Regions from separate parts of the Paraburkholderia sp. GAS82 genome, predicted to be linked through region 2. Evidence: predicted binding sites of a transcription regulator. Region 2 holds the regulator's gene; the other holds the start of a gene.
What was found. Region 2 encodes FliA, which starts transcription of late flagellar genes. Its sites were predicted from a motif close to CTAAAGTTTNNNNNNNNNNNGCCGNTA; they were not measured.
Positions count from the first base shown of each region.

Region 1: P3T17_RS10420 (flagellin) is a predicted target of FliA. The motif match lies at 1,886-1,912, and genes of this name have one in related genera.

Region 1 is NZ_JBNDLX010000003.1:4,579-7,987, forward strand. It holds gene P3T17_RS10405 (hypothetical protein) at 1-194, shown strand, start outside; gene rpsU (30S ribosomal protein S21) at 320-532, opposite strand; gene P3T17_RS10415 (aldo/keto reductase) at 770-1,723, opposite strand; gene P3T17_RS10420 (flagellin) at 2,003-3,409, shown strand, end outside.
Region 2 is NZ_JBNDLX010000016.1:131,212-134,620, forward strand. It holds gene flgM (flagellar biosynthesis anti-sigma factor FlgM) at 91-447, shown strand; gene P3T17_RS35695 (flagella synthesis protein FlgN) at 522-965, shown strand; gene P3T17_RS35700 (RNA polymerase sigma factor FliA) at 1,217-1,951, opposite strand; gene P3T17_RS35705 (MinD/ParA family ATP-binding protein) at 1,980-2,849, opposite strand; gene flhF (flagellar biosynthesis protein FlhF) at 2,842-3,409, opposite strand, start outside.

The DNA.
Region 1 (3,409 bases), on a different contig from region 2:
ATGTCGGAGTGGCCGCACTCAAGAAAGCGCTGCTGCGAGCCCATATCAATATCTTCGACCCCGCCACCATCGACCTGCTAAGTTGCCTACAAAACGTGCACGACGTATTCGGCACGTGGGAATGGCAGGAACGGCTGGTTTCGATTGCCCGTCAGTTCGGCTTGTCCACGGCGCAGCTGAAAACCGCCGCCTGAGCCGCCATAAGGCTTCCCAGAAACATCCTCGGAAGCCTCGCTGGAATTGCTCCCCCAAATACAAAACGGCGGTGTGGCTTCTTGCGAAGCTCACACCGCCGTTCGGCTGTGCTTGAAAAGCGTGCTTAGTGCAGCTTTTTCGGCAGTTGCTGGCTACGCAGGCGCTTGTGCAGGCGCTTCACAGCAGCGGCCTTCTTGCGCTTGCGAGCCGTCGTCGGCTTTTCGTACGATTGGCGTTCACGCAGTTCTGCGATCAGGCCATTCTTTTCGATTGCGCGACGAAAGCGGCGGATCGCCACTTCGAACGGCTCGTTTTCCTTCAGAAGAATCGTCGTCATGTAATTCCTAACTAAATCGCTGGATACGGGTAATTGCGCAGTGGTGTGTGCCACGTACGCGCCGGCCTCCGGTCATTTCGCAACATGGCCAATAACAGGCAAACGAAACCATGAACGAAACGAAAGGCAAAGCGGCCACGGAGGCCGGAAAAGAGAGGTGGGGAGTTCACCACGAAACAGGCAAAGATCTCAATTCACTCCCGATGATATCAGGAAAATACCGTGCCTACCACCATTTTAGCCATTCCGCCAGGCACTTGCGTCATCCAGCAGACGCATGTCCGAGCCGGTCAGCATCAGGTGGACTGACGCCGCAAGGCTCTCGAGTTGTTGCACGGAAGTCGCGCTGGCGATCGGCGCCGTCACGCTGGGACGGGCGATCAGCCATGCCAGCGCCACCGTGGCGGGCGTGGTGCCGTGCTGGTCGGCCACGGTATCGAGCGCATCGAGGATGCGCGTGCCGCGTTCGTTCAGATACTTTTTGATGCCGCCGCCACGCGCGCTTTTCGCCAGATCCGCGGTCGAACGGTACTTGCCCGACAGAAAGCCACTTGCAAGGCTGTAATACACGACCGCACTGAGGTGCTCTTCCAGAATGACTGGTTCGAGATCGGTTTCATAAGCCTCGCGGTCGTACAGATTATATTCGGGCTGAATAATCTGGTATTCCGGCAGACCGTGCTGCCGCGACACCGCCAGCGCCTCGCGAATACGCGCGCCGCTGTAGTTCGACGCCCCGATCACCCGCACCTTGCCGGCCTCGATCAGGCGCTGATAGGCGCCCAGCGTCTCGGCGAGCGGGGTATCGGCCGCGTCCTTATGCGAAAAATACACGTCGATGTAATCGGTTTGCAGACGGCGCAGCGAATCTTCAACGGCCGCCTGGATGTTGCCGGCGCTCAAACCCTTGCGCTCCGGGTGGTTGCCCACCTTGGTAGCCAGCACGATCTGGTCGCGCTTGCCGCTGCGGCGAAACCACTTGCCGAGAATCGTCTCGGACTCCCCGCCCCGATTACCGGGCACCCAAGCGGAATAAACGTCGGCGGTGTCGATAAAGTCCAGACCGGCGTCGACGAAGGCATCGAGGATCGCGAACGAGGTCGTCTCATCGGCGGTCCAGCCAAATACATTGCCGCCGAACATGACCGGCGCCACCTGCAATTCCGAATTGCCAATCCTGCGTCTTTGCATGATTTCTCCAGGGAATGCGATTTGGAAAGAAAAAGAATACGCCGACTTTTCAACCTCCGTCGTCGGCGCCAACAGCCTGCCAACAGGCCGCTTAAACCGGCTTTCGACCGTCCGGCACCGTAATTCCTGGTAAGACAATTAGGTCCGAGTTGAACAAAGTCCCTCAAGTTTTTTTTTCTCACGCCGACATCCTGCTCAGAGGCGGCCAGCAATGAACGAGTGCACCGCCCATGTCAACGTGGCAGTAACTTTAGGGCAACAGCCTCTTGGGAGATTTTCATGCTCAGCATTAACAGTAATATCAGCTCGCTGGTGGCTCAGGAAAACCTGAACAGCTCGGGCGATGCGCTCCAGCAAGCTATCACTCGCCTCTCGTCGGGTAAGCGTATCAACAGCGCGGCAGATGACGCTGCTGGCCTGGCAATTTCCACAACGCTGCAAACGGCAATCAACGGCCTGAACCAGGGCGTGTCGAATGCAAACGACGGCGTGTCGATGGTGGAAACGGCTTCGACCGGTTTGAGCCAGATCACGCAAAGCCTGCAAACGATCCGCTCGCTCGCCAACGAGGCAGCAGGTGGCTCGCTGTCGTCGACCAACCAGGCAGCCCTGCAACAGGAAGTGGCGCAGCAAGTTGCTGAAGTGAACCGCCTGGCTTCGCAAACGACGTACAACGGTATCAACCTGCTGAACGGTTCGGCTGGCCTGATCAACGTTCAAGTCGGCTCCAACGTCGGCCAGACTGTTGCCCTCGACCTGAGCCAAGGCGTGTCGGCTGCTTCGCTGGGTGGTGGTTTCGTGCAAGCCGGCAACACGCTCGGCACGATCACGGGTCTCGACCTGACCTCGACCGGCGCAGAAAACACCAGCGGTGCTGCTGGCGCGATCACGCAAATCAACGTGGTGTCGAACGGCACGGGCGGCTTCACGTTCACGGACCAGAACAACCAGGCTTTGTCGAGCACGGCTGTTTCGAACCTGTTCGTGACCACGACGTCGAGCAGCGGTATTCAGTCGCTTTCGCTGGCAACCAGCGCCGCCGCAACCAACGGCCTGAGCCTGACCGGCGAAATGACCGGCATTCAGACTGCTGCGGCTGCTTCGTCGTCGACGACGGCGGCTGGCACGGTGTTCGGCACGATTTCGGGCATTGACGTCGATCCGGACACGGGCCTTGACGCTGCAGCTGGCACGGCTAACGCAATCACCTCGGTTACGGTCGAAGCAAACGGCAACGGCGGCATCGAGTTCGTCGACCAGAACGGCAACCAGTTGACGACGGGTGCGACGGCCGGCCTGTTCACCACCAGCGGCACGGGCATCTCGTTCGCCACCACGCCGACCAGCACGTTCGGCAGCACGGCTTCGGGTACGGGTGTCGGCGGCGGTCAAACGTCCGGTACGCTGCTGTACAGCGTCAACGTCAACAACGCACCGACGTCGGTTTCGGCGATCAACATCAGCACGACGCAAGGCGCCAACCTGGCGATGGAAACGGTCGACAACGCACTGGCTACCATCAGCAACATTCAGGCAACGCTGGGTGCAGCACAGAACCGCTTCACCGGCATCTCGACGTCGCAGCAAGATGAGTCCACCGACCTGTCGAGCGCACAATCGCAGATCACCGATGCGGACTTCGCGCAAGAAACGGCTAACCTGAGCAAGGCGCAGGTGCTGCAACAA
Region 2 (3,409 bases):
GTGGGGCCGTTACAAACGGATACATCGATTGAGCTAAAGTTTGGTTTCTTGAATGCCGTTAAAGGAATCAAATAGTTCAGGAAGCCAATCGTGAAAATCGATTCCACCACCAATAGCATGCCGGACAGTCTGACGGGCAGCGCGGCAACGCGTACCCAGCAGGACAGCTCGGCCCCGGCGGCTTCGACCGCCCAAAGCGCGGCAGCCGCCGCGCAAGCCGCCACCGGCTCGGGTGGCGACGCGAATGTGAGCCTGTCGGGCCTGTCGTCCAGCCTGCGCAGCCTGGCGGCATCGGGTTCGGCAGACATCGACACCGCTCACGTCGAATCGATCAAGCAGGCCATCAAGAACGGCACGCTGACGATCGATCCGGGCAAGATTGCTGACGGCGTGCTCGACACGACGCGCAGTTTGTTGCAAACGAGAGCCCCGGCGACCGGCAATTGAGGTTGGACGCCGCGAGGCGTCACCTTGAAACCCGGCCCGCACGCTTTGTGCGGGCGCCGTGAGAGCGACTTGTGATGAAAGACGCGCTGCTTGCCACTGTGATCGATGAGTACTCGACCATCGAAGAATTCGCTTCTGTTCTGGCTATCGAGCAGAAAGCGCTAACCCAGGTGGAACCGGCCGAGATGTTGCGGCCGGTTGTCGAAAAGAAAACCGAACTGGTCGGCAAGCTGGCCTCGCTCGAGAAGATCCGCGACGCGCAGCTCGCCGAAATGGGTCTGCCGGCCGGCTGGAACGGCATCGAGCTAGCCGCCGGACGCGACCCGAAGCTCGCCGAACAGTGGTCGTTGCTGCAGCAATCGGTAGAGCGCGCACGCCGCTCCAACAAGACCAACGGTGTGCTGATCCGCACCCGCATGGAATACAACCAGCGCGCCCTCGAGGTGCTGCAGGTGCGTCCGAAAAAGCCCTCGCTGTATGGGCCGGATGGACGAGTGCCAGGGTTCGGCGGCCTGTAATTCCGGACGCTCCCCCGCTCATCGAACTCCAATCCAGTCTGTCCTGAATGCTCGCTGAGTCGGTCTGACCGTTTTCAGACCGACTCAGCGCAGCCTGCCGTTTGGCGCCTGTCCGCCGCCTGCGCTTGCCGCACTTTTCCTGCTTTCCTCTCAGCACAAAAAAAGCGCCGTCCCTTTACATCGGGACGGCGCTCATTGCGCTTGAATCATGAGCGGCGGGTAACGGCGGTGAACCGCCGGCCGCCGTGGTGTTACTCCGCTTCAGCCTTGGCCCAGGCCATCTCGCGCAGGCGCGTGCGCAGCCGTGCAACCGCCTGGCTATGCAGCTGGCAAACCCGCGATTCGCTAACTTCCATCACCGCACCGATCTCGCGCAGATTCATGCCGCGTTCGTAGTAGAGCGACATCAACAGCTTTTCGCGTTCCGGCAGACGCTCGATCGCTTCGACCAGCGCCGAGCGCAGGCTTTCGTCGAGCAGTGCCGAGAGCGGGTCCGAGTGGTCGACGCAGTAGCGGTCGAGGAACGGCTCATCGTCGGCGGAGCGATCGAAGTCTTCGTAGTAGATCAGCTGGCTGCCATGCAGGTCCTGCAGCATCGCCTGATACTCGTCGAGCGGCATCTTGAGGTGACCGGCAATCTCCGTCTCGCTCGCCGAACGGCCGAGTGTCTGTTCGACCTGATGCACGGCCGTCTCCACCTCGCGCGAGGTGCGGCGCAGGCTGCGCGGCAGCCAGTCGTTGCTGCGCAACTCGTCGAGCATCGCGCCGCGGATCCGCTGGCTCGCATACGTTTCGAACTGCGCGCCCTGGTCTTCCTTGTAGCGACTCGCAGCATCGAGCAGGCCGATCATGCCGGCCTGAATCAGATCGTCGAGATCGACACTCGCCGGCATCTTCGCCACCAGCTGCAAGCCGAGCCGCCGCACCAGCGGTGCGTATTTGGTCAGAACCTCGGCTTGGGAAATCTTTCCCTGAGCGTTGTACATCGTGCTCCCCTTGTCCGCGCCCCGCCCTTCAGGCGTGCTGCACAGACGGTTGGTCGGCGTGTTGCGCCGCTGTTACTGCCGCCGGCGCCACCCATTGGTGACGTGACGACATCGCTGGCCGCATTGGCCAGTACTGCAATTCGGCGGCGAGGTGCCGATAATCCCGCGCAGCAGGGGTCGACGGAAACGCGTCGACCACGCAGCGCGACAGTTCGAGCGCCCGGGCCATGCGCGGGTCGGCGGCGATACAGCCCGCGCCTTCCAGCGACACAGTCAGATAACGCCCCGCCACCCCCGCGAGGTTTTCAAAAGCGGTGTGCGCGTCGGTGACGCTATGCACATGGTTCACCAGCACCCTGAACTGCCCGATGCCGTGCGCGTAATGCAGCCGCTTCATGCAGGCATACGCATCGGTAATCGCCTGCGCAGCGACGCGCGTGACGATCAACAGGTCGTGCGCCTGCATCGCCAGCGCAGAGAGCTGACCGAGCCGGTCGAGTTGCGCATCGATCAGCACGATGTCCGCGGGACCGTCCAGCACCACACTCAATTGCGCCGCCGTGTAGCCTTCGCGATTGCTGCGCGAGGCGCTCAGCACTGAAAAGCCCAGTGCATGACGCGCCACGGCGGCATCGAGCGATATCTCGCCGCGTACCACGGCGGCGAAGTTGGCCGCCCCCTGTACGCCGCCGAGCATGGCGCCCACCGAGTAATCGCCAAGGCACTCGTCGATCACGAGTACATCCTTGCCCTGCTCCACGAGTGCCGCCGCCAGATTGACGACGGTCGTGGTACATCCGACGCTGGTCGAACCGCCCGTTACCGCCAGCACTCTTGAACCGCTGCGGGCCAGCAGGCGCCGCAGTCCTTCTGCCTGATCCGAGACGACCTTATCCAAAGCGGACCTCGTGCAGTTCGGCCGTCGAGCGTGCTGAGAGCGCCGAAAGCAAGGCCGGAATATCGTCGTCCTGTGGCACGAACGGCGAACTGTCGCGCGGAATGCAGAAAGCGCTTTTGATCAGGAATTTCTTGGTTGCGACGTACAGGTTCTCGGGCACCTTCTGCCCGGTCGAGACGTAATGCACCGGCAACTTGTAGCGGATCACCGTGTCGAGTACGCCGCCCAGGTTGGTCGCCTCGTCGAGCTTGGTGAGGATGCAGCCGGCGAGCGGTTGTTGATCCGGCCCGCGCTGGTAGGCCTGCACGACTTCGTTAAGCGTGTCGCCATGGCACGTTGCGTTCAGCAGCAGCAGGCGCTGCACCGGTTGTCCGGCGCGGCACAGCATGGCGATCTGGTCGGAGACTAGGCGGTCGCGCTGGCTCATGCCGATCGTGTCGATCAGCACGATGTGCTTGTTGCGCAGCTCGGCGAGCGCCAGTTGCAGATCGGCGCCGTCCTTCACTGCGTGAACCGAAACGCCGAGGATCTTGCCGAAAATGCGCAGTTGCTCGTGACCG